3 regions of the Alteromonas sp. Cnat3-28 genome follow, and region 2 is predicted to be linked to each of the others. Evidence: predicted binding sites of a transcription regulator. Region 2 holds the regulator's gene; each other region holds the start of a gene.

Region 1 (9,899 bases), on a different contig from region 2:
ACATAATTGTTTAATTTACAAGTACGATAGCACTGGCCCAGACTTCTGGCCGTTTCATATTGAAGGAGAGCTTCACAACGTGCAAATTGGTGGGCGAATACAGTCAAATAACTTGGATGCGTTAAGGCAAGCCGCTATTGCAGGTGTGGGTGTAGCATTTCTTCCCAAGGCATTAGTGCATGAAGATATCGAAGATGGGGCGCTTTCGCCTTTACTTGTCGAGTACGTAACTAAGACTATGGGTATTTATGCCGTTTATCCTCGTTCGCGTCAGCCTGACAAAAAGCTAAAGCTACTGGTCAACTACCTTCAAGAGGCGTTTAGCAATAGAAGCGCCTATTTTTATTGATAAACATTGAAGTAATCTCCGTTTACATCAAAAACATGGCGCTAAACATAATTGAAGCGATCTTAAAACGCGAACTTAGCTGACGCTTGGATGTAATTGGAGTCAATGCTGTCTATATTGTCATCATTGATAGAATAAGCACCAAACTCTAGGCCAACATCGAGGCGCGGCGCTACCGTATCAATAACATTCACCGCCCAGTGCGAACGTTTGCGCCCCAAAATATCTGTTTTAGCTGCTCCATAAAATACAGTGCTGCGGAGGGTTTCGGTCCAAAAATGGCGATACGCTACGGTATAAGCCAGCGTACTTTCCGTTTCCAATGTTTGAGTTGCAGGATCCTCAACAACATCAGCGGTCATGCCAGCTGCAGCATACCGACCGGGCTTACCCGCGGTTAATTGAAAACGTAGATCATCTTTTGCAAAAAGTGGTATTTTGCCTGCGATATTTACTGCTGCTGTAACTTCTTCAACCCCTCCTTGATCGACAAGTCGTATTACAGAGCCGAAAGCATATTGCCCATATTGACTATCTAAATTGTATCGTACAACAAAGTCGGGCGTAGACTCATCAGGGTCAGCGGCTACACCTGTAAGCCCTACGGCATTGGCAGGTGCGTCGGTATCACCATCCCCAATGGTCTCTGGGCTTTCGATGGCAAATTGCCAGTTTCCAGAGGTGTATCTAACCTGAACTTGCCTTGCAAACACTTCTCCTACATGAGGACCACCAAAATCTAACGACTCAGGAATAACGTGAAGCGGCATAAAGGTGCTCCAGTTTTGCCCCGCACTCCAGTTCTTATAGGTGATGAAGAAGTGACGTAATCTCAAGTTAGTAGAGTTACTTACCGCTTCGTTACCGCCTCCGCCATACATATCGACTTCTATAAAAGTACTCACCTCCCCTATAGAAACGCCCATATTTAAGCGTGACTCTCCTACATTGAAACCTGTGTGTGATGTCTCTATTGCTTCCCCGCCAGGAAAATTACCAATCCAATAATCCTGATAAGCAATATCCCCTTCAACATGCCTGACATCTACTTTGGCATAACCTCCAACACTAACCTTAACGTGTTCGTTACCGACCTTCCCGTTGAACAACTCTATGCCGTGAGAAGGGTTAAGAATTAGCGCTAATGCACAAGCAGATAAGCGTAGGGTGTATTTATTGTTTGTTTTCATTATTCGTCCTAATAGCTGAAACTATTTAACATGTCGTTAACGGGCGGATAATGTATTCGTTCGTGCTCAGAGGATAAACCGAGTTTAGAATATTAACTTTTTCCTAAATTCGCATAATCAGAGGTTTACTTTTTGAATGTTAATTGTGTAAAGAGATGAAGAATATTGAGCATAAATCGCTCAATAGAAAAATAATAAAAGGCTACTTGTTGCTAACACGATAAGTGAAAGTAATGATATTGATTGAAGTGTCTTACCCCAACTTTGCGAAAACCAACTTAAACACAAAGACAGAGAAAACACAGTAAGTGCAGACATTATAGTATCTGCAGGCGAGAATGTCGCTTGGTTTACACTCAATGCAAATACGGCAAAACCAGTACCTATGGCACCGACTGCGCTCACAATCATGCATAATATGAAATGCGCACAAAGCTTAGCTATATCTCGGGGCATTGAGCGCGCAGAAACTACCGCTTCGTTTGAATTATATAACTGCATCGCAACCTCTTAACCCTCTCAATAATAAGTTAATGATAATAGTTATCATTATTAAATCAAGAAAATTAATTAGCTGTATTAGGAAAATTCATTAAACAATAAAGCGTAATCTGTCGCTATTCGACCAGTGGCTTTTTAGTAAATCGTTTTTTGTTATGAAGCTGCCGATTAATGGTCTTTCGCGGAATCTATTGGCAATAAAAAAGGCACTGCCTCCAGTGCCTTTTGGTTTTAATTGCTGACAACGAAAAGTCCGCTGTCATCTGCATCAATACGAATGGTTGATTCCGGTATTAATTCGCCAGCGAGTAATTGATGCGCGAGTGGATTTTCCACCTGCACTTGTATCGCTCGCTTAAGCGGACGTGCGCCAAACACTGGGTCGAAACCCGCGTCCGCCAATTTATCCATAGCCGCGGCAGACAGAGTAAGCTTATACCCTTTTTCTGCGAGCCTAGCGCGAAGCGAGGCAAGCTGAATTTTAGCAATAGATTTAATTTGCTCCTTCCCTAATGGATGGAATACCACAATATCATCGACGCGGTTGATGAACTCCGGTCTGAAGTGTTGCCCTACAACACTCATTACCGACGCCTTCATATCGTCATACTGACTTTCGTTGTGCTTATCTTGAATGATATCTGAGCCTAAGTTGGACGTCATGATCACAACGGTATTTTTAAAATCTACAGTACGTCCTTGTCCGTCAGTCAACCGGCCGTCATCTAGTACTTGAAGCAGAATATTGAATACATCTGGATGTGCCTTTTCAACCTCGTCCAACAAAATGACCGAGTATGGCTTGCGACGCACAGCTTCGGTTAAGTAGCCACCTTCCTCGTAGCCAACATAGCCTGGAGGTGCCCCCACTAAGCGTGCTACCGAGTGTTTTTCCATAAACTCTGACATATCGATACGCACCATGGCATCTTCAGTATCGAACATAAAGCCTGCCAAGGCTTTGCAGAGCTCAGTTTTGCCCACGCCAGTTGGCCCTAAAAATAAGAATGAGCCAATAGGTCGGTTTGGATCCGCAAGCCCAGCACGTGAACGTCGAATTGCGTTTGAAACCGCTTCAACCGCTTCTTCTTGTCCAACAACTCGTTTGTGAAGTACGTCTTCCATACGCAACAACTTCTCACGCTCGCCCTCAAGCATTCGCGCTACAGGTATACCCGTCCATCGCGAAAGCACATCTGCAATTTCAACGTCCGTCACTTTATTTTTAAGTAACGTCGTCTCGCGAGTTTCGTTTTCAGCCGCTTGCTCTAACTTTGCTTCAAGCTCTGGAATACGGCCGTACTGAAGTTCCGACATACGATTTAAATCAGATGCACGTCGCGCTATCTCCAAGTCAAGTTTAGCCTGCTCAAGCTCCCCTTTAATGGTTTGAGTGCCCTGCATGGCGTCTTTCTCATCCAGCCACACTTTCTCAAGCTCTGCGTACTTGGTTTCCGCTTGCTCACGCTCTAACTCAATCATCTCAAGTCGCTTATGGCTCGCATCATCTGTTTCTTTGGCCAGAGCTTGCTCTTCCAATTTTAGCTGGATGATACGACGCTCTAGACGATCCATCTCTTCGGGCTTGGAGTCTATTTGCAATCGAATGCTAGACGCAGCCTCGTCTATAAGATCAATGGCTTTGTCAGGCAATTGGCGGTCGCTAATATAACGATGCGACAAACTTGCCGCTGCAACGATAGCGGGATCAGTAATATCTACCGAGTGATGGAGCTCATAGCGCTCTTTTAAGCCACGCAGAATAGCAATAGTGTCTTCAACGCTTGGTTCTTCAACTAATACTTTTTGGAAACGACGTTCAAGTGCTGCGTCTTTTTCAATGTACTGACGATATTCATCCAGTGTTGTAGCACCAACGCAGTGAAGTTCACCACGGGCTAACGCAGGTTTAAGCATATTACCTGCATCCATCGCTCCATCGCCCTTCCCTGCACCTACCATAGTGTGCAGTTCGTCAACGAATAAGATCACGCGGCCTTCTTCTTTAGCCAGCTCATTAAGCACTGCTTTAAGGCGTTCTTCAAACTCACCGCGATATTTAGCTCCCGCCACTAACGCGCCCATATCAAGGGCAAGAACACGCTTGTTCTTTAAGCCCTCAGGCACTTCGCCATTAATGATGCGCTGAGCCAATCCTTCAACAATAGCCGTTTTACCCACACCCGGCTCACCAATGAGTACTGGGTTGTTTTTGGTTCGACGCTGCAGTACTTGAACAGTTCGGCGAATCTCATCATCTCGACCAATGACCGGGTCGAGCTTGCCTTGTTCTGCTCGCTCGGTTAAATCTGTCGTGTATTTTTCAAGCGCTTGACGTACATCTTCAGCATTAGGATCCGTGACCTTCTGGCCACCACGCATGTCGTCTATTGCGCTTTCAATAGCTTCTTTAGTGATATTCAGGCTTTTGAGGATTTCCCCCAAGCGCCCTTTATCTTGTAGCGCCGCTAGAACAAAGATTTCTGAAGTGATGTATTCGTCTTTTCGCTGCTGCGCTATCTTGTCACAAAGATTTAGCAAAATGCCGCTGTCTTTACTTAATTGAACATCTCCCCCAATGCCTTCAATACGAGGTAGGCGCTCAATAGCTTGGCTCAGTGCTGAGCGTAGCGCATTTACATTGATGTTTGCTTGGTCAAGCAAAGGGCGTACTGACCCGCCTTGCTGATTTAGCATGGCAGTCATTAAATGGACAGGTTCAATGTATTGATGATCTCGCCCCAATGCGAGTGATTGAGCATCGGATATTGCGAGCTGAAATTTACTGGTAAATCTATCTAGTCTCATAATCTCAACCTAATTAATGAACAACTATACCTGCGTTAACACGCCGCGATTACGAACATTTTAACTCTCGCTGAGTGGGTAATGATCTATGCGGAATGGTATTCTTTATGTTCTAGTTATGTAGGCTGCTCAATTGCGATTCAAGTATGAGATTAAAAAGTTAGCCAAAAAGATAACAAATAATGTATGAAGTTTGATCTAGCGCAACTGTTTGATCAGACTAAAACTGCCGCCTTTTTTCGAAACAATTTAAAGCAGGCCTATTACGCTAACTATACGCCCAGTCGTGCGCTTGTTTTGATGCGTAGCTCTTCGATGGGAATAAAAACGCTGTTCGTCAGTGTAAGTGCACAAGTTACTTTGTGTAATATTCTCAACGCCAGCTTGCTGCAATTGCACCTGTGCCACTAGAGGCAGATCTAATAAGTACTTCCCTCTATTAGAGCTATTAGCAATGGCACCGTCTATATGGCGAAACTTACTCGCCAACTGTACATCAACTTCGTAGCAGGGCCCGCTGATTGCAGGACCAACCCAAGCGATGAGTTTTTTTGCATCGCTGCCAAAGTGTGAAACAGCACTTCCGATAATGTTAGTATCGAGACCTTTCCAACCAGCATGTACTGCCGCCACTTCTTGACCGCTTTCATCACACAATAAAATGGGCACGCAGTCTGCGGTCATCACCGCACAAAAATGCGATGTTGAAGAAGAATACGACGCATCAGCGGTGGTATCTGCGCTCGGCAATGACACCACGCGGTTGCTGTGCACTTGCTCCAACCATGTGATCTTTTCACTATGTGGAATTAGGCTTCTATTGGCTTTTACTAGTAGGAGGTCGTCCCCCACGTGGGCGCCAACGTTTAAACCTGCAAAATCACCTATGCTTGTACCTCCCATTCTTGTCGTTGTGTATGCAACAACATTTGCGGGACATGACCACGCTGGAGTAATCAAATCCAGCGTGGATGATATAGGTGAATTTGCAGATGACAATGTCATAAGTTCGCCTTACTCATTAAAGCATATCTTGTGGATTGTCCGCGGTGTCCTTTTTCACGGCTTTAAGCAAGTCCTGCATATCTTGAGGTAGGGGAGCCTTCCACGTCATCCACTCTTCCGTTTCAGGGTGAAACAGCGAGAGCTGTGCGGCGTGCAACGCCTGACGTTGGAATCCGCGAAGCGCAGCGATAAATTCTTCTGACGCCCCTTTAGGAAGACGAGGACGCCCGCCATAAACTTGGTCGCCAAGCAAAGGATGCTTAATGTGGGCCATGTGTACGCGGATTTGGTGCGTACGGCCAGTTTCAAGTTTCAAACGCAGGTGCGTGTATGCGCGAAATTTTTCGATAACACGAAAATGAGTGACCGCTGGTTTGCCCATTTCACGTACTGCCATATGCGTACGTTTTGTTGCGTGTCTACCAATAGGCGCATCTACAATACCACCAGCGACCATCGTACCTAAGGCAACGGCTTCGTATTCACGACTCATTTCCCGACGTTGAAGTTGGTCAACAAGATGCGTTTGAGCAGGAATTGTTTTTGCTACTACCATTAACCCCGTCGTGTCTTTGTCAAGGCGATGGACAATGCCCGCACGTGGAACTTTGTCTATCTCTGGACAATGATTTAACAAGGCATTTAGCACGGTACCGCTTGGGTTTCCTGCACCTGGATGCACAACCAAATCTGCAGGTTTGTTTATGACTAGGATGTGTTCATCTTCATAAACAATGTTTAACGCGATGTCTTGCGCTTCGCTCGTTACTTGTACATCCATTTCGGCCTGTACAGTAACAAGTTCATCCATTTGCATTTTGTGGCGAGGCACGGTGATTACTTCACCGTTTACAGCAACATTCCCATCTTGGATCCAAGTTTTTAGCTTAGAACGAGAATATTCAGGGAACAAATCAGCCAAAACCTGATCTAACCGTAAACCAAAATGCGCAGCTTCCGTTGAAGCTTCTAATTGTATTGTGTTCGGCGACTGTGTCATAACACCATTGATTACGTCTAAAAAAGGGTATTATAACAAGTATTCACGCTGTACACTGCCTTGTTTACGTTTTTGTATGGTTTTTCTCATCGTTAGTACGTTAGAATGCAATTAAAGTGTTGTTGTTTAACACATGAGCTTAGACAGCGAAGTATTAAAACTGTTTAGCAGGAAAATAGAATTATTATGAAATCATTTCGTCTACTGGCCCCCGTTTTATTGGGTGCTATGGTATCTGTCGCAGGATGTAGCTCTTCAGATAATGAAGAAAAAGCCGTATTAGCTAACATGGGTGCGCAGCAACTGTACGACAGAGCAAAGCAGAGCATGGAAGTAGGTAACTTCAGCGCTGCGGCACAAACGTTAAGCGCGCTAGATTCGCGCTACCCGTTCGGTCCCCTATCCCACCAGGTACAGCTAGACCTTATTTATAGCTATTATAAGTCAGGTAAAAACGAAGAAACGCTTGCCACTATCGACAGATTTATTCGTCTGAATCCAAACCATTCAGATGTTGATTACGCGTATTACATGCGTGGATTAACTAACATGGAATCAGATAGCAACCTTTTCCAAGAGTTAATGAATATTGACCGTACGGATAGAGACCCGTCGAAGTCTCGTGCTGCGTTTGAAGATTTCCGCAGACTGATTCAACAATATCCAGATAGCAAATATGCCGCAGATGCGAAACAGCGCATGGTTCATATTAAAGACCGCTTGGCTCGCTATGAAATCGCTATTGCACGTTTCTACATGAGACGCCAGGCTTATGTCGCTGCAGCAAACCGTGGTCGCTATGTTATAGAGCACTTCCCGAATACCACTCAAGTGCAACAAGCACTCGAAATTATGGTTTCAAGTTATGAGCAGCTTGGCCTAGATGAATTGCGTAACAATGCGATGAAGACACTAAAGCTTAACTACCCTGACAGCGAATTTATTAGCTAGATTTGGCTATTCTGTTTTGCTATAGCTTTATGCAACCAACAAAAAAACGCACTGTTGTGCGTTTTTTTGTATCTGGATGTCACATATTGACTGCGTTCGCTTGATAGATTACTAGCGGAAAAACAAGTGACTAAAAGGGTTTAACAATCTCGCAAGGCCCGAAGTAAAGTGCAATGGCTGATCGACAATGCTAAATACAAGGCAGCCTTCTTTACCTTCGGATCTTGGCGTGTGCGTTTTATCACCATCCATGAAAATAAAGTCGCCGGTATCATAACGACTTAGCCCATCACTGAACTCACCATCAATGACTAATGTATATTCCGTTCCACGGTGCGTGTGCTCAGGTACACTACCACCACTTCCCATAAAGATAAAATTAGCTACACCTTGGTTTCCAAGGTCAACTGGCGCCTGCCACAGCTTCCCGACCAAACTTGACCAGTTACCTGTCTTATCGATGTAGCGGTGAAGTGTTCTGGGTAAAGTGAATACCCTTCCATCTAACTCGATGGTATTTGCGCTTGCCTGCGCCTGCAAGGCCGCCCGCCTCTTTACGGGCTCACGATACGCTGTGGGCTGTTCCATCAAAGCATTATTTTGTTTCGATGATGGGAGCTGCGTAATTTGGGATAGCATGTCACCAAACTGAAGCGACATTTCAGCTCTGTCGCTTGCCGATGAATTGGCGTTCGAAACCATTTGAGCAGCAAGACTTTCCGTTTCAATTTCAACAAAACGCTGACATTTCTCACACATATCACAATGTGCAGAGACCATCAGTGATATAGCAGGTGACAATGTGCCCTCAACAAAATCTTTAAGTTGCTGGGCACTTGGGTGAAACCTAATCATTATCGTTTAACATGACCTTTAATCGTTGAAGTGCCAAACGTGTCCGCGACTTTACTGTACCTAATGGAATTGAAAGCTCATCGGCGACTTCTTGTTGTGACTTGCCATCAATATAGATAGCTTCAACCACTGCTTTCTGTTTTACAGGTAGTGATTCGAACAAATAGCCAATCTGCTCTAAAGTAACTTGTTCGTCAAGTGGCGCCTCGTTTGCATCGGCTGTTTGTTCGCATAAAACTGGCCATAGATCGTCAGAACAAACATCCTCTTTTCTATTCTGCAGCTTTCGAAGCATATCAAAGCGAATGTTGCGTGCGATTGTGAAAATCCACGTTGACGGAGAACCTTTTTCTGCATTGAACAGGTGCGCTTTCTGCCATACATTCGACATAGTATCTTGTACCAGTTCCATGGCCAGTGCCTCATTACCCATCTGTTTCAGTGCATAAGAACGCAGCCGAGGCGCGAAGTAGTTAAACACTCTCGCAAATGAACGTTTGCATCGGGTGTCTGCAACCGCGACAAGGTAATCAGACATTTCAGTTGCACACTCTTTAGGCTTGATTGTGCTGTTACTTTGTTCCAAAGGAATTCCAACTAACATAAGATTCGTCCGCTTTTCCGTTTTGGTTGTATCATTCTACGGCGTTATGACTTAAAACGTTTGCGAAAATCGCTAATATTGGATTACGAATTTGTAATGTCTTTATCCGACTCAACGACTAAGCGATTAGTGCAGAGAGATAGTTCAGTAAACTGGTACATTCTCTTTGCGCTAAAAAGTGCTGTTTTTGCGAGCCGTCTACTGGCAATAATTCTAACCACCGATTTAATACCCAATTAGGGCAATCAAACTTTGGTGATTCATAAAGCGATGCCAACTCTTCGTAATTTCCAAATATTTCTTTAAGTCGCTCGTCCATAGGCGCTATTTGTTGAGGAGCCAAATCGCACTGCCAAGGTTCTAACACCTTGCAACTACCGGTACGAAGACCATCTTTTTCAACTTCTATGCTACTTACCTCAACTAAATGAGAACCAGCAACCTTTATGCCAAGCAACCCATCATCGAGCATGTCGAAGTCAACAACCTGCGCATAAGTACCTATTTTATGAATATGCTCATTCAAATTTTTGTCACCATTAGCATTAAGCATACACATCACAAAGCCTTTGTTTTCAGCACATGCCTGCTTAACCATTCGCACGTATCGTGGCTCAAAAATGCGCAATGCCATTC
Region 2 (9,899 bases):
ATGGGAGCACCCTTTCCTTTGGGGTTCTAAGCGTACTGGTCCTGACCTAGCACGTGTTGGTGGTCGTTACAGCGACGAATGGCACCGAGTTCACCTGCTTAATCCTCGTAACGTGGTACCAGAGTCGAATATGCCAGGTTTCCCTTGGCTTGCGGAAAACACGCTTAATGGCGAGTTAACAGCTGAAAAAATGGAAGTATTCCGTGGATTTGGCGTTCCGTATACCGACGAAGATATCGCGGGTGCGAAAGCGGCAGTACAGGGCAAAACGGAAATGCAGGCCCTTATTGCTTATCTACAATCTCTTGGCACACATTTGAAATAATATGGACCAGGGAATTGTAGGCAGCATTTTTACTGTCATCGTCTTTGTAAGCTTCATCGGTGTTGTATGGTGGGCGTTCAGCAGCCGCAACAAGAAAAAATTCGATGAAGCTGCAAACCTAGTGTTTGCAGACGAAGAAAAAGAAAAATCAAAAGAAGATTAGCAGGAGTCTCGAACTCATGAGTATGTTTTGGACAATTTGGATTTCAGTGATAACCCTAGGGTTAATCATTGGTTGCTACTTCCTTCTTCGCTGGTGCCTTTCTAACAAGACTGGCGTAGCTGAAGGTGAGTCAATGGGCCACGAATTTGATGGTATTGAGGAGTTGAACAACCAACTTCCTCGCTGGTGGACAATTATGTTCTACATGACCATCGTTTGGGGCTTTTTATACCTAGCGCTTTATCCTGGCCTAGGTGCGTATGAAGGTATTTTGGGTTGGAAGAGCTCTAACCAAAATATTCAATCGCTAGAAGAGTCAGCTCAGGCGCGTATTGATGCTAAAGAGCAAGGCTACCTAGTAGAATATGACCGTGAACTAGATTTCGCTGCCGAGAAGTTCGATCCGATCTTCGAAGCGTATGCACAAGTTCCTGTTGAAGAACTGGCTAAAGACCCAGAAGCAAATAAAGTAGGTCAGCGTTTGTTCCTACAAAATTGCTCTCAGTGTCACGGTTCTGATGCACGTGGTCAAAATGGCGGCTTCCCTAACCTAACGGACAACGACTGGTTGTACGGTGGTTCAGGTGCGAAAATCGTTGAAACTCTTACGCTTGGTCGTAAAGCAGCTATGCCAGCATGGCTAGATGCTATGGGTGAAGACGGTATCGAAGAAGTGGTTAACTACGTACTTAGTTTAAGCGGTCGCGATGTGGACCCTCAGCTTGCAGAAGCAGGTAAAGCTCGTTTCGCAGCGTGTGCGGCTTGTCACGGTATGGACGGTAAAGGTAACCAAGCACTTGGTGCACCAAACCTTACTGACAATATCTGGCTATACGGCGGCAGCCACAGAGCGGTAACAGAAACGCTTACTTACGGTCGTAACGGTGTAATGCCTTCATTCAAGAAAACCTTGGGTGATGACAAAATTCACGTTGTTGCAGCGTATGTATACAGCCTTTCAAATGATTAATGATTTAAATCATTAAATATCTTAAAAAGCCTCGTTACTACGGGGCTTTTTTTATGAGAAAATACAGCGGTATAGAGAGTGCCATGCGAACATTCTTTGTACACTTTTAACATGTCTCGCCAACACTATATTTATCATTATTTGCCGGCTTTACGTGTAGTTGGGGAAGTAAAAATAAATATGTTGTTAGTGAAGTAAATACGAGAAAAGATTTCGATGAATAGACCCTGGTATAAAGAGTTCTGGCCCTGGTTTTTAATTGCCGTTCCTATCATTACCCTCATCATGGGTGGCGTGTTATTAAACCTTGCTATTTCTACCGAAGATAGCTTGGTGGTAGACGACTACTACAAAGAAGGAAAAGCAATTAATGCCCGTCTGGACAAAGAAGCCATAGCCCGCCGCATGAATATCACCACTGATTTAACCATTGAAGATGGAAGCATAGCGCTGCAATTTCATTCGGGGATTCCTCAAGAAGGTAACGCGGTTAAATTAAGTTTCTATCACGTAACGCTAGAAGAGCGCGATGTTAGCGTTTTATTGAGTCGCGACGCTAACGGTATTTATCGCGGCTTTATTGAAGAAAACCTTGACGGTAAATGGCGCATATCGCTGACGCCGATTGATGATAGCTGGAAAATTCAAAACACGGTCTATCTGCCCCACACTGGCAAAATGAAATTCAATCCATAATGACGAAGCACGACTGTTACCATTGCGGCTTGCCTATAGCGAGTCCAGACAATGGGAAATTTACTACTGTCATTTTAGGGCAACAACGAGACATGTGTTGCCCTGGCTGCTTAGCGGTAGCTGAAGCGATCGTTAACAACGGCCTTGAAGACTATTACCAGTTTAGAACCGAACCGGCGCAAAAATCTGACGACAGTATTTTAGAAACGTTAGATAAGCTAAAAGTCTATGACGACCCTTCCCTTCAAGAAGAGTTCGTGTTTGAAGAAGGTCAGGACAAACAGATTCAGTTGACCCTTGAAGGTATTACATGCGCTGCGTGTGGCTGGCTTATCGAAAAGCAGTTGTCAAAAGTTGAAGGAATAAAGCAAGTCGCGGTGAATGTACAAGAGCGCCGCGCTTTAGTCACTTGGTCACCGTTTCAAATTAAGCTTAGCCAAATTCTATCTACGCTAAAACGCATTGGTTATGTTGGGTCACCATTTCACCCCGACGAACACGAAGCCAGCTATAAGCGCGAACAAAAAACCTTTCTTAAAAAGCTTGGCCTAGCAGGCATTATGACCATGCAGGTAATGATGCTGATGACGGGGCTTTATTTTGATTGGTTTGGCGCCATTGAGTTAGAGACCCGCCAATATTTTTATTGGGTTGCCCTTACACTTACTACACCTGTGGTGCTGTATTCAGGCAGCAACTTTTATATGGGCGCCGCTAAAGCGCTAAGCGCCAAAACGGTTAATATGGACGTACCCGTTACGCTCGCAATATTCGGTACTTACATTGCTGGAATTCGTTCTACAGTATTAGAGCAAGGTGAAGTGTATTTCGAATCCATTTGTATGTTTATTTTTCTGCTGTTACTTAGCCGATTCTTAGAACATCGCAGTCGTCATCGCGCCGCACAAATCTCTGCCAATATGATGCAGTATGTGCCCGTATCAGCTACCAAAGTAAATCCGGATGGCAGCCTAACCGAGTGTCTGGCTAAGCAGCTAAAAATTGACGACGTAGTGCTGGTGAAGCCTGGTGAAACAGTCCCCATTGATGGGGTGGTAACGGACGGCAACGCAGCGGTTGACGAATCTATGCTTACCGGCGAGTTTAACCCCGTGCGTAAGTCGAACAGTAGCCCGGTATACGGCGGCACGGTTTGTCAAGATGGTACGCTAACCATTACGGTTACGCAGACCCTCAAAAATGCGCTGGTAAATCAAATTGTACGGCTGCAAGCAAGTGCGATGGCGAGTAAACCTAAAGCAGCGCAGATAGCCGATAATTTTTCTCGCTATTTCGTTACTGCGGTATTGCTGATTTCGGCGTTAACCTATGGCTTTTGGGCGTATCAGGGTAGCGACGAGGCATTTTGGATCACCATATCGGTGCTGGTTGCCACCTGTCCTTGCGCATTAGGATTGGCTACGCCATCAGCGTTAACCTGTGCTATGGCAAAGTTAAACAGACAAGGTATTTTATTAAAACGGGCCGATGCGCTTGAACAAATTACTGACATTGACACTATCGCATTAGACAAGACCGGTACGCTCACAAAAGGCAAGTTCACTATTTCAAATGCCTGGTACGCAGACGGTGTGGATAGTGACAGTGCGCTATCAATTGCACGCGCTTTGGAGTCACGCTCTGAACATCCAATTGCCAAAGCCTTTAGCGACGGTATAGCCTTTAGCGACGGTATAGCCTTTAGCGACGGTATAGCCTTTAGCGACGGTATAGCCTTTAGCGACGGTATAGCCTTTAGCGAGAATTCTGCCTCTAGCGGCAGTGCTGACGTTATCGATAGCACGGTACACAAAGTGACTAATTTTACCGTTACGCCAGGAGGTGGTATCAGCGGTGAGATCAATGACACGTTGTTTTCTATGGGTTCTGCAGCATTCAGCGTTCACGAATCTCAGCTAAAACTCATTGAAGCGTTCCCTTCAGCTAACGTGTTTCTCACGGTTAAGGGGCGTATTATGGCGGCGTATGAAGTAAAGGATTCACTAAGAGAAGATACGCAAGAAACTCTCGATATATTAGCTGCAAGCCATACCCTCGCCGTTTTAAGTGGTGATACACAGCAAAACGTTAATGCGCTTACCGCACCATTGCCAATTTCGACCGCTAAAGGTGGCCTAACACCTGAGCAAAAGTACGAAGCCGTTCAAGCTATGCAGCAATCTGGCGCGAAAGTGATGATGATGGGTGACGGTATTAACGACGCTCCAGTTCTTGCCAGTGCTGATGTGGCAATTGCAGTGGGTAATGCCACAGACGTGGCTAAAACTGCCGCCGACGTGATACTGCTTGGCGATCAGCTGCTTTCTGTACCAGAACTTATTCGAACTGCGCACCAAGTGAAGCAAAAAATAAGGCAAAATATTGGCTGGTCGGTAGGTTACAACGTTTTGATCTTACCTTTCGCCGTATCAGGCCTACTTTCACCGTGGATGGCTGTTGTTGGTATGTCGTTAAGCAGTATCATTGTGGTCACAAACTCAACGCGACTCTTGAGCAAATAGCATGAGTATTATTTACGTATTAATTCCAATCGCCATCATCATTGTTGCCGTCGCTATCGTGATATTCTTTTGGGCGGTGAAAACCAATCAATTTGAAGATTTAGATCGCCAAGGTTATAGCATACTGTTTGACGATGATCTTCCGCCAGAAGAAAAAAAGCTAGCTGAGCAACGCAAGCAACTTCAAGACAGTAAAGTAGACAAAAGCCAAGCGCCACATGGAAGGGATTAACTACTTCTCTGCCTTTCTTATCGGCTTAGCCGGTGGAGTTCACTGTGTGGGAATGTGCGGTGGAATTGTCGCTGCGCTAAGGATGGTATCGCCTAAAGGCGCTTCAGCACTACCCTATACCCTTGCCTATAACATGGGACGTATAGTGAGCTACACTATCGCCGGAGCAATAACCGGGGCACTTGGAAAAATTGCAGCAGATTATATACCTCTTGCCAACTATGCCCTTTCCCTACTTAGCGGAATCATGTTGCTTCTACTGGCGTGTTATTTGGGTAAGTGGTGGACTGGCTTAACAGTGCTGGAAAATGCGGGTAAAGGCCTATTTTCCAAAGTCCAGCCGCTTTCAAAACGCTTTTTGCCATTTAAGACCCCTTTAAGTGCGTTGCCTTATGGTTTTATTTGGGGTTGGCTTCCTTGCGGTTTGGTGTATTCCACACTTACCTGGTCTCTCGCGGCGGGTAACGCGCTAGAAGGCGCTGCTATTATGTTCTTCTTCGGTTTGGGTACATTACCCACCTTGCTCGCTGCAAGCGCTGGTAGCCAATATATTGTTCGAAGTTTTCAACATAATCATTTTAGACAAATTATTGCAGTAATAATGGCAATATATGCCGCTTATCTTATTCATGGCGCAATCGTTTAAAAATGGGTGTATTATTGTCGGGTATTCTTTTAGAGAGCGTGCATTATGAGCAAAGGAAGCCAATTTTCTATTCACTGTCAAAACTGTAGTTTCAGTCACCTGTGTTTACCGGTGGCGTTAAACAAAACAGAAATCGAGTCTCTTGACGATATTATTGAACGCAAGAAGCCGCTTCATAAAGGTGACACGCTGATTCAAACTGGTGATAAATTCCGTTCTCTATTTGCAGTGAGAACCGGTTCATTCAAATCATTTGTGACTAATACCGAAGGTGAAGAACAGATTACCGGCTTTCACTTTCCTGGTGACATTATCGGTTTCGATGCATTAAGAGAGAACAAACACCAAAGCTATACCTCTGCGTTAGAAACTGCCATGGTGTGTGAGCTTCCCTACGAGACCCTCGACGAAATGTCAGTGCAATTTCCAAAGCTGCGCCACCAAATCATGAGCTTCATGAGCGCTGAAATAAAACAAGATCACGACATGATCATGCTTTTAAACAAGCGAACCGCAGAAGAGCGTTTATTGTATTTTATATCACATCTTTCTCAGCGCTTTGAAGAGCGTGGCTTTTCCCATAGAGAATTCCACTTAACCATGACGCGCAACGAAATTGGAAACTATTTAGGGTTAACGATTGAAACGATTAGTCGTCTGTTAAGCCGTTTTCAAAAAGACAACATCATAAAAGTAGACGGCAAGCTTATTACTATTTTGGATTTCGATAGGCTAAACACCAAACTAGCGGCGCTTAACGGCCCTAGCGTTGTCTGCGGTTAGTCCTTTTTAAGTGTTAAATAAGGCGCGCACTAAGCGCGCTTTTTTGTAACCTGTTGTCCCGTCCTAAAATACGTTGACATAAAGAGGACTTCTTTATGACAACTTCAAGTAATCAAAGACCTAAGCGCACACAGCGTGATTACACCTTAGCTTTTAAATTGGGTGTGGTTGAGCGTGTAGAAAAAGGCGAATTCACTTATAAACAGGCACAAGCTCACTTCGGAATACAAGGAAGGTCGACGGTACTGGTTTGGCTCAGAAAGCATGGTAGACTCGACTGGTCGAAACCATTTCAGCATCCACTTATGCCAAGTTCAAAAGAAACACCAGCCGAAAAAATAAAACGTCTCGAGAGAGAATTAGCTGACGAAAAGCTCCGTAATAAAATCCTTAATGGAATGGTAGATATTATGGATAACGAGTATGGAGCGGGTCTCAGAAAAAAGTACTTATCCGGTACGTCTGGCAAGCCAAAAAAAGAAAAGAAATAAATTTGGCGGCAGCATGCCGGGTTGTGGGAGTATCGAGACAGTCGGTTTACCAGGCTGTTTCTCGCATGGAATGTAGAAGAGCAGAGCTATCGATAATTAAAGATTGGGTACTTTACTGGCGCAAGTATATGCCGCAAATAGGGACGCGTAAGCTCTATAAACTTATAAAACCAAAGTTGGTTGAGCATGGGATTAAACTAGGTCGAGATGGCTTTTTTACTTACTTAAGGAGCGAGGGGCTACTCGTTAAGCCAAAGAAAAGCTTTACCAAAACTACATTCAGTAAACATTGGATGAAAAAGCATCCAAATTTACTTAAGGAAGAAGGTCTGCATAATGCAAAGCATGTGCTTGTTAGCGATATCACCTATCTCGAATCCGACCAAGGTGTACACTATCTATCGTTAGTAACAGACTCTAGCACGCGTAAAATTGTAGGGCACCACTTGAGCTTGGACATGAGGGCTGAAAATGTAGTCAAAGCACTGAAGATGGCCGTCAGAGATAAACGATATGCAGGTAACAGTGTTCACCACTCAGACAGAGGGCTACAATACTGTTCAGCTATCTACCAGAATGAGTTGAATGCGAATGGGATCCAGCCGTCAATGACAGATGGTTACGACTGTTATCAAAATGCATTAGCAGAACGAATAAACGGTATACTTAAGCAAGAGTTCTTACTCTACCGATGTAAAACAATCGAAGAGTTGAAAATACTCGTTACCGAATCAATCAATATTTACAATGAAATGAGACCGCACTTAGCATTAGATATGGAAACGCCTAACGCAGTGCATAATAGAAAAGGCCAGCTTCGAGAGCTGGCCTAATAACTGTCAACCTATATTAGGACGACACATGTGTTAGCCACCTATCTACCCTTTCAGCGCCACGCCGGTTGCTCCATATTCAATTAGGTAGGTTCACTCATGGTCGCCTCGTAAAATTCTTGATCTAAAACAACTTACGTTTTTCCCAATGTCGTTTATAGTTAGTATTAGAAAGCTTCGATTTCGACAGCCGCTACTAAGTTTCGTAGTTAGGGGAACGTTATGATTGAGTGTAAACGAATTCTGGCCGTGGTAGATGCCGAGCGCGATAACCAACCTGCACTAAGCCGAGCTTATGAACTCGCTTCAAAAACAGGCGCTTCAGTTACCGCAATGATGGTGGTATACGACTTATCTTATGATATGACGACCATGCTTAGCCCGGATGAGCGCGAGTCAATGCGCGATGCAGTTACAAAGGAGCATGCAAAATGGCTTGCCACCCACTTAAGAGAACAAGGATTCACTGAAACTGATATCGTTGTAGAATGGAATAATCGTGCGTATGAGTCGATTATTTACTACACCCTAAACAATCAGATAGATTTAGTGGTAAAGGCAACCAAAAAGCACGACGATCTTGCTTCTGTTATTTTCACCCCCACCGACTGGCATTTAATGCGTAAATGCCCTCGGCCAGTATTGCTCGTTAAAGAGCACGACTGGCCAGAAGGAGGAGAGATTATTGCTGCAGTAAACGTAGGCAGTGAAGACGATGAGCATGCCGCACTTAACGATAAGCTCACCCTCATTGCTAACGACTACGCCTCTTTATTGAAAGGTAGCGTAAATTTGGTCAACAGTTACCCTTCTACACCACTTAATATCGCCATAGAAGTGCCTGAGTTCGACCCCGATACCTATCACGACGCGGTAAAAAATCATCATTTAAAAGAAATGCGTAGTCACGCGTTAAAGTACGGTATTCCTGAAAACAAATGCGTAGTAAGAGAAGGCCTTCCGGAAAAAGTTATCCCACAAGTGGCAAAAACACTGGATGCAGAGCTGGTTGTTATTGGTACCGTTGGCCGTGTGGGAATTTCAGCGGCCCTAATTGGTAACACTGCAGAACACGTAATCGACGAACTCAATTGCGATGTGCTTGCAATTAAGCCTGATGGATTTGTGTCGCCGTTGTCGGTGTAGTCTTTTCATCAAGTCTACATAGCCCGTGTTTGCCGTTACTTAGCGGCCAACACGGTATGTCACCAACAAATTTAACTTCACAAGCATGGTCTCGAAAAGCCGCTTTAATGTATAATGGTGGCTTTATCACAAACCAAGCTAGTTAATTATGAGTTTAGGCACAAACAGTGCTGACGCGTCGCCATTAAATGCTGCGCAAAGTAAGCAAAAGTACAACTTCAACAAACTTCAGAAACGACTTCGCCGCAATGTGGGTAAAGCCATTGGCGATTTCGGTATGATTGAAAACAACGACAAAGTAATGGTGTGTTTATCTGGCGGTAAAGACAGCTACACCATGCTAGATATTTTATTGTTTTTAAAGAAGATTGCGCCTATTCACTTTGATATCGTTGCGGTTAATCTTGACCAAAAGCAGCCTGGTTTCCCAGAACATATCTTGCCTGAATATCTAGAAAGCATTGGCGTTGACTACAAAATTGTAGAAGAAGACACCTACTCTATTGTTAAAGACAAAATTCCAGAGGGAAAGACGACTTGCTCTCTCTGTTCTCGCTTGCGCCGTGGTATTCTGTACCGCACGGCAAAAGAGTTAGGTGCGACTAAAATTGCATTAGGTCATCACCGCGACGACATGCTAGAAACGTTTTTCCTCAATATGTTTCATGGTGGCAAGCTTAAGTCTATGCCGCCAAAGCTAGTCAGCGACAACGGTGAACACATCGTTATTCGTCCATTGGCGTACTGCACAGAAAAAGACATCGAGAAATATTCTCAGGCCGCTGAATTTCCGATTATTCCGTGTAACCTTTGTGGCTCACAAGAAAACCTACAGCGCCAAAACATAAAGGCTATGCTTCAAGACTGGAACCGTCGCTTCCCAGGTCGTATAGAGTCGATGTTCCGTGCGCTTCAAAACGTAGCGCCTTCACACTTAATCGACAGCAACCTTTATGATTTTAAAGCTATAGCTACACAAGAAGGCCCGGTAGAAGACGGTGATATCGGGTTCGATGAACCTTCTTTCACTACAGAAAATAGTACGGACTTCAGTGATGAAGATAATACTATTGAAGTAATAAACATTATGGA
Region 3 (9,899 bases), on a different contig from region 2:
ATATTTTCAACTACTTCAAATCTGCAAACAGTGCTTATGCCGAAGACGCAACCGTCTTTCATGAGCTTTTTCCTATATCGCCTTACAGTGCTGCAATCCCCGACCCAGCGCTAAGAGCCAAGTTCAACGCCACCCTTCGGCTATTTATTGAAGATGGGCGGTATCAGTTACTGCTTGATGAATATAAGCTCGATAACCTCCTTCATAAGCTTCCCGTAGCGGAAACGGCAAAATAATTCTTAGACAGTGAACTATTTCTGATTCAACGTATAAGAAACTAACATTACGTTACCTTCTATTGCCGTCAAAAGCTGCATAATAAGAAGGAGTAACAGGCGCTAGGATCATACGTTAAGGAAAGGTTTATGTTGAAACAGGGTTTTTTGCTGGCCGTAGTCGTGCTATGCACTGCATGCGTGTCTCAAGCAAATCATACAGATAAGATTGAGCAATGGTTAGATAAGCCTGCTCACGTTCAGGCGCAAGCTATTGCGAGTGGCGACACGACATCTGCTGAGCTCGTTAGCGGTTATCTTGCGCGAATCGAACGGCTAGATGAAAAGGTAAATAGCGTTTTAGCGTTGAACCCTAACGCGCTGACCGAAGCGAAGGCCATCGATAAACGACTAGCGAATGGCGAGACGCTTGGCCCTCTGGCAGGTATTCCCGTGCTGCTAAAAGACAATATAGAAAGTAAAGAGATGCCCACCACAGCCGGCTCAATGGCGCTTATTGCTAATGACACTGGTCGCGATGCGCCTATCGTAGAAAAACTGAAAGCGGCAGGGGCAATTATTTTGGGTAAAACCAATTTGTCTGAATGGGCAAACTTTCGCTCTGAATCCTCTATCAGCGGCTGGAGTGCAGTTGGCGGGCTTACCCGAAACCCGCATATGCTATCAAGAAGTGCCTGTGGCTCGTCATCGGGCTCGGGCGCTGCCATGTCACTTCGCCTCGCGTCACTTGCCGTGGGCACCGAAACCAATGGCTCTATTATTTGTCCGGCATCCATAAACGGGGTAGTCGGCTTTAAACCAACCGTGGGCTTGCTTTCCAGAACTCACATAGTGCCTATTTCTTTCAGTCAGGACACCGCAGGACCAATTACGTCTAACGTTCAAGACGCCTGGCTAATGACGGCAATCATGGCGGGCCCTGATGCAAGCGATAACGCGACACTAGACGCAGAGTCTCACCGCCCTTCTATGCCAACATCTTCAATGCTGGCTACAGATTTAAAAGGTAAGCGAATTGGTGTGGTTAGGTACCGCCAAGGCGATAATCCTCATGTACTCGCCGTATATGAAAGGGCGTTGAATCAGCTAAAAGCATCGGGCGCTACGTTGGTGGACATCAGTGACTTCTCTCAGCCAGATTCTTTTTGGGCCGACTCTTATAATGTTTTGCTTAGCGAGTTTCATCATAGCATCAACGAATACTTGTCGACGTCGCCAGCAGAGCTTCCTGTTAGGAACTTATCAGAGCTCATCGCGTTTAATAATAAAACAGAACGCGAGTTAGCGTTATTCGACCAAGATATATTCGAGAAGTCGCTCGCGTCGACAGCCATTAACAGTGAAAAGTATCAAAATGCGCTGCGCCTTATTCAAGACACTGCAGGCAAGAACGGTATCGATACATTATTAGCAAAACACAACGTTGATATATTGGTTGCGCCCTCGAACAGTCCATCATTTCTTATCGACGGAGTATACGGCGACCATTCGCCAGCCGGCTTTATTGGTATAGGGTATTTGGCTGCCATCGCTGGTTATCCGCATCTCACAGTGCCTGCCGGACAAGTAAAAGATCTTCCTGTGGGAATTAGTTTTATTGGTGGTAAGTGGCAAGACGAAAGTGTTTTGAAAATAGGTAGAGTCTTTGAAGCAAAACACGGCTTCTTCATTAAGCCTGGCCTTCTGCCTACACGTTTTGACAACCCAGCGTTGAAAGGTATCGAAGACGGAATTGACGTAGTTCGCTAGCGGGAAATGAGGATACATAATCGTATTTCGCCTCAACAGAAACGAAAAAAGCCCTTGGTTTAACTCAAGGGCTTTTGAACGTCTTTTCTTTCGATTGGTTAGCCAGGCTTTTTCACCCAAGCGCTACACCAGCCATCAGCGTTAACAAGCTTATTAGGGAAAATGTTACAAGGGCGGTGTTGTTCGCCATCGGCGCCCTGCACGTACATGCAGTTTGCGCATTTTGCACCTTCAACAGTTGACGACGGTGTGTAGTTCAGTGCTTTTGCAGTAGGGTCATCAGCACTCAATTGTTCTTGAGCCTGAGCACGTAACGCTACACCACCTAATGTAAGACCGATAACCGTCGAGCCAGAAAGCTTTAAAAAGTCACGGCGATTTACAGATTTCATAACATTCTCCTTAAGAGATAGAAACGATAATGATTCTTTTTTATTCAGTGCCTTAAACGCAAAAACCTGCCCAAAGAGGCAGGTTTTGTTTCATGTTTAAATACTATCTCTTTTTGAAAAAAGATCGAACGAAATGTCGCATTTTCGCTTGATCCAGATTAAATAAACTTCAGAGTTACAATCATAAGTATTGAATATAAGACCGCTGGACAGTTTATTAGTTCACTTCACGGTTAACTTTACATCGGGCTTTGCATATGCAAATTGCGCAATTCGTTGTGTGCTGTGGTAGCTGTCTAGGCCTGAGATACAGGCCGTTTGCGCTTGCTCTATATCAGCATAGCCGTCTGAATCTATTATTTGCTCAGGAACGTAGAGCTCCTGGATTTCGCCGATAACCATTTCGGTTTCATTAAGCAAAGTAAAATGCTGTGCTACTTTTAAGCCCATTTTAATTTCACTTTCTTTGACATACGGCGCACTGAAGGACTCACTGATCTGCGCGGTTAACCCAACGGCTTCAAATTCACTTTCATCTGGCGCATAGCGGGCTGATGTTTGGTGGGCTTTGTCGACCCAGTCAACAGCCACGTGATTTAGCGTATAAAAGCCCTGCTGTTTTATATTGCTTAACGTATCTCGCGTGACGGTATGTGGACGCATGATCATGCCAATGAGAGGCGGGTTTGCACCGACATGAACAATAGAGCTCACTATAGCCAAATTGTTTGTAACGCCGTTTGTTGTACCCACCAAAGTCGCCGATTTAAAACCAGACAAACTATTAATTAGGTTTGCGCGGTAGCGCTGTGCAAAGGCGTCTATATCACCGCGGGTAAACTGCTTAGTCATTCTCTCTTTCTGCCTCTATCTGAATGTCATCACCGTGCTGATAAGCAGTAAGCTCAATGGGCTGACAACACACTTGGCAGTCGAGCACTTGTACTTGGTCAACATCGTTAATTTCATCTATTTCAACATCATTTGGAGCCATACAGTAAGGACAGGAAAAGCCCATGGAACGAGTTAAACTCATATTTAAATGCCTTTGTAATCACTAATGCTATTTGTTACGTAATGCAAAGACGAGTGGATTTTCTTTTAGACACGCCCCTTGTATCTGATTTTTAGAGAAAAGGGCAAGACTGCTATTTGACGCTTATGAGTAATCAGAAAATTGGTTTCACAAATAATAGATGTGATAGACGAAAAAGGTGACTTTGTGGCAAATAAAGTTGGTCAATGCCCGTGCTGTAATAGAGAAACTCGCCTTACTTACCATCATCTTATCCCGCGAAAAATGCACAGGCGTACCTATTTTAAAAAGCACTTTAGCAAAGCGGAGCTTCAGGACGGCATTTACATTTGCAGACAATGTCACAGCGGTATACATCGATTTTATGATGAGATGACGTTGGCCAAACACTACTTCAATTTGCAGCGTTTATTGGCAGATGCGCAGCTTTCTTCGTTCTTTCATTGGGTGTCTAAACAGCGCGTACGCGTGTAAAAGTACACGCTGTGCACTATTGGCAGCAGATGTGATAACCAATCGCGGAGGATTTAATTTGATTCGCGTGGCTGTATAAATATACACTGCTGGTGTTTTCACAGCCAAAGATACTTCATGCGAAAAGATTTACCGCCACGTTATTACCTTACACACTTTCACGAGTTCCTTGGGTTCTTTGAGGGTGCTAGCAGAGCGCTTCTAAGTGACGAAGCCACTGACTTTGTTAGGCGTTTTAAAGCGTTAGACGATGACAAACAGTGTGTTGTTGTGCGCGCTGCAAATCGCAAGTACGCAGTGATTGACAGGACGCAGTTCAATTATAGCGAAATCGCTGTGCCACAAGAGCAAATAGATTGGCTTACCGACAACGGCTGGTTTGGTGACCTTACCCACGCTTCGCTTAATGACATCGCAGGTGTCTTGACCAAAGATGCTCTGCTTGAGCTACTTGCTGAATACGGCAGTATTCAGGGGCTCGCATCTCTCACCAAGCCTAAACTCGTGACGTTGCTTAATGAACATATCGAAGCTAGAGGCTGGCCAGAGCGTTTTTCGCTAGATAACTACTTAGTGTGCTTGTTCGACGATGCACTTCGCTATTTGCTGTTTATCTATTTTGGTAACACCAAAAGCCGCCTAAATCAGTTTTCTATGCGCGATTTAGGCGTAATGAGAACCCGTTCTGATTCCGTAACGGATACGGCGCGTTTTGAAACTAAAAGCGACGCCCAAGCGTCATGGTTTTACGCCAACCATTACAGCCAGTTAGCTTTTTATAACGATGATATGTTGCTTGCCATTGCCGAAGGTGAACTGCCCATTACAGAAGGTGTGTCGGCATGTTTTTATCGCGACCAGTTTCTCTATGCACTAGGTCTAAAAGTGCTGATGTTTGATAGAGCGAAAGGGCTAGAAGTATTGAAAGCGGCGCAAAGCGATAAGGCAAAAGAAAAGTGGTTAAGAGAGAACTACAAGGACGGAAATGAAAATAGTGTTAAACAGACCCTTGAAGAGATAATTGATAATCCGCAATCGGATACGCTGCTAGCATTTGCAGAAGATTTCTATGCCCGTAAATACCACAAAAAACGCACCAGCACGGTTACCGACATGCTTCGCAATGCTAGCCGTACACTGGATATTGACGTAAGCCAAAACCAACAGGTTGAGCGTGGTGTGCTGGCGCATTATGCAAGGCACGGCATTGAAGGCTGGCGCACGGAAAACCGATTATGGCGCACTTTGTTCGGCCTTACCTTTTGGAAGCAACTTTACGAAGAAGACACGCTGGTTACTGAGTTTGATCGCAGACCGTTATCGCTTAAACAGAATAACTTTTACGCCAAGTTTGAACACAGTATTGAAGCGTTGTTACAGGCGCTTGATAGCAAAGAAAAACTGCGTTTTCACATTCACAAAATGGCCACGATGCACTATGGCAAAGTGAATAGCCTGTTTATGTGGTCTAGTCATTTGCTTACGCCTATAGAAGCGCTAATTGAGCATGGTTCGCTAGATTCGATTTATGCTTTACTTCGCATGATGTGCAAAGACTTTGAGAGCCTCCGAGATGGCTTCCCCGATATCATGGTATTTGACGGCGCACTTCGCTTTGAAGAAATCAAAGCGCCTGGCGATCAGCTTCGCCGAAATCAGCTGGTTTCAATTCAACGTTTGCAGCAAGCTGGATTTGACGTTGCGGTAACAACAGTGAAATGGATACGCGACCCAGCACAGCCTTATGTTGTGGTAGATATAGAGACCACGGGAGGAAACAGCAGCTACAACCGGATTACCGAAATAGGTATGGTAAAACTTGTTGGTGGGAAAGAGGTGGACAGGTTTCAAACCCTGTTAAATCCGCAGCGCCGAATTCCTAGCAACATTACCCGCCTTACTGGAATTTCGGATGACATGGTGGCAGATGCCCCGCTTTTTGCTGAAGTAGCGGAGCACGTGGCAAATTTCACCGAAGACGCTGTGTTCGTTGCTCACAACGTAAACTTTGACTACGGGTTCATTAAGCAAGAGTTTGCAAGACTAGAGCAGAGTTTCAGGCGACCCAAAATGTGTACCGTTCGCGAAATGCGTCGCACCTATCCTGGGCTGTCTTCTTACTCGCTGGCAAACTTAACAAAGCATTTTCACATAGAAATGGAGCAGCATCACCGCGCGCTGAGCGATGCGAAAGCCGCCGCCGAGTTGTTGAAGCTAGCGTTTGAAAAAGACGATGAGCAAGTGAGCGTTTAAGTCGGCCACTAATTGTTTGGAACTTTAGCGTAGTTGAACTGAACAAAATGAGCCGAAAATAAGTATGTAGTGGGGTTAAACACGCATATTGAGATGTAAGAAATGGCATTAACTGAAGAACAAGAATCACGAATAATTGAAATGGCGTGGGAAGACCGCACGCCGTTTGAAGCCATTGAGCGTTTATACGGGCTGCCAGAAAAAGACGTAATAAAGCTTATGCGCAAAAACCTCAAACAGAAAACTTTCAAAAACTGGCGAGAGCGTGTATCGGGCAGAAAAACTAAGCACGCTAGTTTGCGACCTGAAGGTGTAGACAGAGGGTATTGTCCTTCACAGTATAAATACAAAAGTGCCAATAAGTAGTGTACCCAATCAGCGCGTGGGGGCGGTAGAGCCCCTTTAGCGAAGGCTGCTCTACACTACTTCTTAGGATGCGTCATTGTTGTTATCGGTAAGAGGAATGCGGTTAGCTGCTGACGTAACGGAGTAGGGAATATGATGGTATTACTAGATTGGGTAATGCTTTTTGCGTGATGGACTTGGCGCAGTAAATTCTGATAGGTTTCATCATTTTGCTGAACGGCTTCCACTTTTTTCATCATTAATTCAATGAATTCTGCTGGTGAAAGGTCATTATGCTGCCTTATTTCAAAGGCCAGCGCCTTGATCACGTACGCTTCCCATTCTTTCCTGTAACTGTCTTTCAGGCGTTCAGGGTAGAGCGTTAAGTCAGATATATCCTGAGCTAAGTCTACTATATCAAGGGGATCATCAAAGAGGACACGAAACGCTAGAAGCGCTTCATCTGAGAGTCGAGAAATGGGAAGTTTTTCTTTGAACTGAGCGTAGCGGCTTGGCACAAAAACACCTTTTCTTAACGGGTAAAACACTTAAAATAAAATGAAGATAATTCCTATCAACACCGCAAAATTGTAATAAAACCTAAATATCGTTGAAAGTTGTTAAGATTAAAAATACGTAATCTGCGATAACTGAACTCTGTTTGTCGATAAACCGTAATTCACTATGCACTGTTAAAGTGTGTACGCGTTCTTGCTGTTTGGCCCACTCATTAGTGGGCCTTTTTTATTATGGCCCACCAATTCGGTTCTGCTTAACTTTCGAAAGAAAGTTTTACCCCTGCCAGTAACCGGCTGATGCTATCAACCACATCAGCCCTTATAAACCACTCGATGTCCCGCTTTTCTGAAAGCACTCCACCAAACTCTACTGAGCCACCGTGGCCTGTTCCAAGGAAATCTTCAATTAATTCGGCGCGTTCGCCAAAGCTACTATCTATATATGAGTAATACGCAAAATACTCGACGGGATATGCTGTATTAAACGCGTTCATAATAAACTCGCCGCTAGTACCCACTACTATTTTCGCAGCACTCTCGTCGGTGCGCTGAACCAGTTCAACAAAAGCAGTGTCTTCTTCATTTATTCGGAATCGATATTCAGCGCGGGCGAATGTGCCGTTTAACATTCGCTCAAAACTGGCTTCATAGCTATGTCGTTCCCCCATCTTTGCCGAATATTCAACCTCAAAGTATTCATCTTCTTCACCAACGTTAAACGCCTCGGAAGCTTCGGCATTCGCCAGTTGTCCAACCACTATTTCAAGAGCAGTGTTGTTTTGCAGCTTTCTCACGTGGCGAATGCCAGTAATCCATCCATCTTTCGACAAGCCTGTTGAAGAAACTCGCCCTTTATAAGTGGGAATAATGCCTAGTTCAGTTTTGCCCGCATTTGTTTCATGCCTGAGGTACAGTCGTCTTGCATAAAGATAATCGGTTGTGTCGCTACCAAACGTATTGTGGCTAGATGAAAAGTCATCGCCAGTAACAATAAAACTGTTTACTGACCATGTAGAAGTGAGGGAGAGCGATGGATAGTAACGCAATCGATATTGTTCACGGCTAGGGCGATTGGAGCGATTATCGTAACGCACTTGGATATCGAGTTTCTGTGAGAACGAAGGCGTGATGTCTTCAGCACAAGCCTCGGAGAGCGAGCCGCATAAGAATACACAAATAAAAATAGAGATTACCCTCACGCAATTTCCCTTCTCGTTTCCAGTTAATCAGTTTATACATCAATCATAACTTTTTCGGACAGATAAATTTTGCTATGTAGATAAAAAGCGAAAAAAAAGCCGGCAAGGTTGCCGGCAATAAGTGGAGTGGGACTCCAATGAGTGGTAAAACACACAAAAAAGGGAGTGGTCTTAAGGGAGATGTCTTAAAACTTGTACGCAGTATAGAGTGGGCGTTTGAATAAAAAAATCGTTAAAAACTGATTGTGGTAATCGGAAAATTAGAATTTGCTGAATAGCGAATAGCGAATAGCGAATAGCGAATAGCGAATAGCGAATAGCGAATAGCGAATAGCGAACTATAAGAAAATTGGGCTACACAAAAATACAGCGTGTAGCCCAAAGGGGGATTAGGCTAAACCTAGTTTCTTCTCTAAGTAGTGGATGTTTGTTCCACCAGCGAAGAAGTTTTCGTCGGCCATAATGGCGCGTTGAAGCGGAATATTCGTTTTAATACCCTCAACCACAATCTCTTCAAGAGCATGGCGCATACGAGCAATCGCTTCGTCGCGGCTTTCACCGTAAGTGATAAGCTTACCAATCATTGAATCGTAGTATGGTGGTACGTGGTAACCCGCGTAAATATGCGACTCCCAACGAATACCCAAACCACCTGGCGCATGGAACATGTCAATCTGGCCAGGGCTAGGAATAAAGGTTTTAGGGTCTTCTGCGTTAATTCGACATTCAATGGCGTGGCCACGAATTTGAATTTGCGACTGATCAATTGATAGTGGCTGACCCGCTGCAATGCGAAGCTGTTCTTTAATAAGATCAACGCCAGTGATCATTTCAGATACAGGGTGCTCTACCTGAATACGGGTATTCATTTCTATGAAATAGAATTCGCCGTTTTCATATAGGAACTCGAACGTACCTGCTCCGCGGTAGCCAATTTCAATACAGGCTTTGCGGCAACGATCGCCAATCTTGGTACGCATTTGCTCAGAAATACCCGGTGCTGGGGCTTCTTCCACTACTTTCTGGTGGCGGCGCTGCATTGAACAGTCACGCTCACCTAAGTGAATGGCGTTACCTTGGCCATCAGCAAGTACCTGAATTTCGACGTGACGTGGGTTTTCAAGGAATTTTTCCATGTAAACCGTTGAGTTACCAAAGGCAGCACCCGCTTCCGCTTGTGTTGTTTCGATGGCTTTAATCAACTCAGCTTCGCTGCGAACCACGCGCATACCACGACCACCGCCGCCGCCTGCAGCTTTAACGATGATTGGGTAACCAATGCGCTTAGCTATAGCTTTGTTGCGCTCTACGTCGTCAGTTAGCGGGCCGTCAGAGCCAGGTACACATGGCACGCCTGCTTTTTTCATGGCATTGATAGCAGAAACTTTGTCACCCATAAGGTTAATAGTTTCAGCTTTAGGGCCAATGAAAATAAAGCCGCTCTTTTCTACCGCTTCCGCAAAGTCTGCGTTTTCCGCTAGGAAACCGTAACCTGGGTGAATAGCAATAGAGTTAGTGACTTCTGCCGCAGCAATAATGCGTGGAATGTTCAGGTAGCTTTCGGTTGCTGATGCTTTACCAATACAAATTGATTCGTCAGCCAGCAACACGTGCTTCAAGTTTTTATCCGCAGTAGAGTGCACGGCTACGGTTTTGATGCCTAGTTCTTTACAGGCTCTCAAAATACGCAGGGCAAT

Evidence for each region. Region 2 encodes FNR, which switches genes on or off when oxygen is low (the NO sensors DNR and NnrR bind a similar motif). Its sites were predicted from a motif close to TTGATCTAGATCAA; they were not measured.
Region 1: a site for FNR is predicted at 5,042-5,055, ahead of clpB (ATP-dependent chaperone ClpB). Genes of this name have one in related genera too.
Region 3: a site for FNR is predicted at 2,526-2,539, ahead of MHM87_RS03080 (high-potential iron-sulfur protein). Genes of this name have one in related genera too.

The regions. Positions count from the first base shown of each region.
Region 1 is NZ_JAKREY010000029.1:10,730-20,628, forward strand. It holds gene MHM87_RS18675 (LysR family transcriptional regulator) at 1-349, shown strand, start outside; gene MHM87_RS18680 (DcaP family trimeric outer membrane transporter) at 412-1,539, opposite strand; gene MHM87_RS18685 (hypothetical protein) at 1,720-2,040, opposite strand; gene clpB (ATP-dependent chaperone ClpB) at 2,272-4,848, opposite strand; gene pgeF (peptidoglycan editing factor PgeF) at 5,098-5,853, opposite strand; gene rluD (23S rRNA pseudouridine(1911/1915/1917) synthase RluD) at 5,870-6,853, opposite strand; gene MHM87_RS18705 (outer membrane protein assembly factor BamD) at 7,040-7,804, shown strand; gene MHM87_RS18710 (ChrR family anti-sigma-E factor) at 7,916-8,659, opposite strand; gene MHM87_RS18715 (sigma-70 family RNA polymerase sigma factor) at 8,652-9,263, opposite strand; gene MHM87_RS18720 (LON peptidase substrate-binding domain-containing protein) at 9,382-9,899, opposite strand, start outside.
Region 2 is NZ_JAKREY010000001.1:105,861-115,759, reverse strand. It holds gene ccoO (cytochrome-c oxidase, cbb3-type subunit II) at 1-325, shown strand, start outside; gene MHM87_RS00565 (cbb3-type cytochrome c oxidase subunit 3) at 327-488, shown strand; gene ccoP (cytochrome-c oxidase, cbb3-type subunit III) at 505-1,458, shown strand; gene MHM87_RS00555 (FixH family protein) at 1,675-2,154, shown strand; gene MHM87_RS00550 (heavy metal translocating P-type ATPase) at 2,154-4,676, shown strand; gene ccoS (cbb3-type cytochrome oxidase assembly protein CcoS) at 4,678-4,908, shown strand; gene MHM87_RS00540 (sulfite exporter TauE/SafE family protein) at 4,895-5,554, shown strand; gene fnr (fumarate/nitrate reduction transcriptional regulator Fnr) at 5,600-6,337, shown strand; one part of gene MHM87_RS00530 (IS3 family transposase) at 6,433-6,784, shown strand; one part of gene MHM87_RS00530 (IS3 family transposase) at 6,784-7,661, shown strand; gene uspE (universal stress protein UspE) at 7,884-8,807, shown strand; gene ttcA (tRNA 2-thiocytidine(32) synthetase TtcA) at 8,956-9,899, shown strand, end outside.
Region 3 is NZ_JAKREY010000002.1:206,968-216,866, reverse strand. It holds gene MHM87_RS03090 (transporter substrate-binding domain-containing protein) at 1-236, shown strand, start outside; gene MHM87_RS03085 (amidase) at 366-1,985, shown strand; gene MHM87_RS03080 (high-potential iron-sulfur protein) at 2,084-2,377, opposite strand; gene MHM87_RS03075 (flavin reductase) at 2,600-3,229, opposite strand; gene MHM87_RS03070 (CPXCG motif-containing cysteine-rich protein) at 3,222-3,413, opposite strand; gene MHM87_RS03065 (hypothetical protein) at 3,600-3,887, shown strand; gene MHM87_RS03060 (exonuclease domain-containing protein) at 4,005-6,140, shown strand; gene MHM87_RS03055 (TIGR03643 family protein) at 6,243-6,506, shown strand; gene MHM87_RS03050 (hypothetical protein) at 6,563-7,003, opposite strand; gene MHM87_RS03045 (hypothetical protein) at 7,258-8,202, opposite strand; gene accC (acetyl-CoA carboxylase biotin carboxylase subunit) at 8,592-9,899, opposite strand, start outside.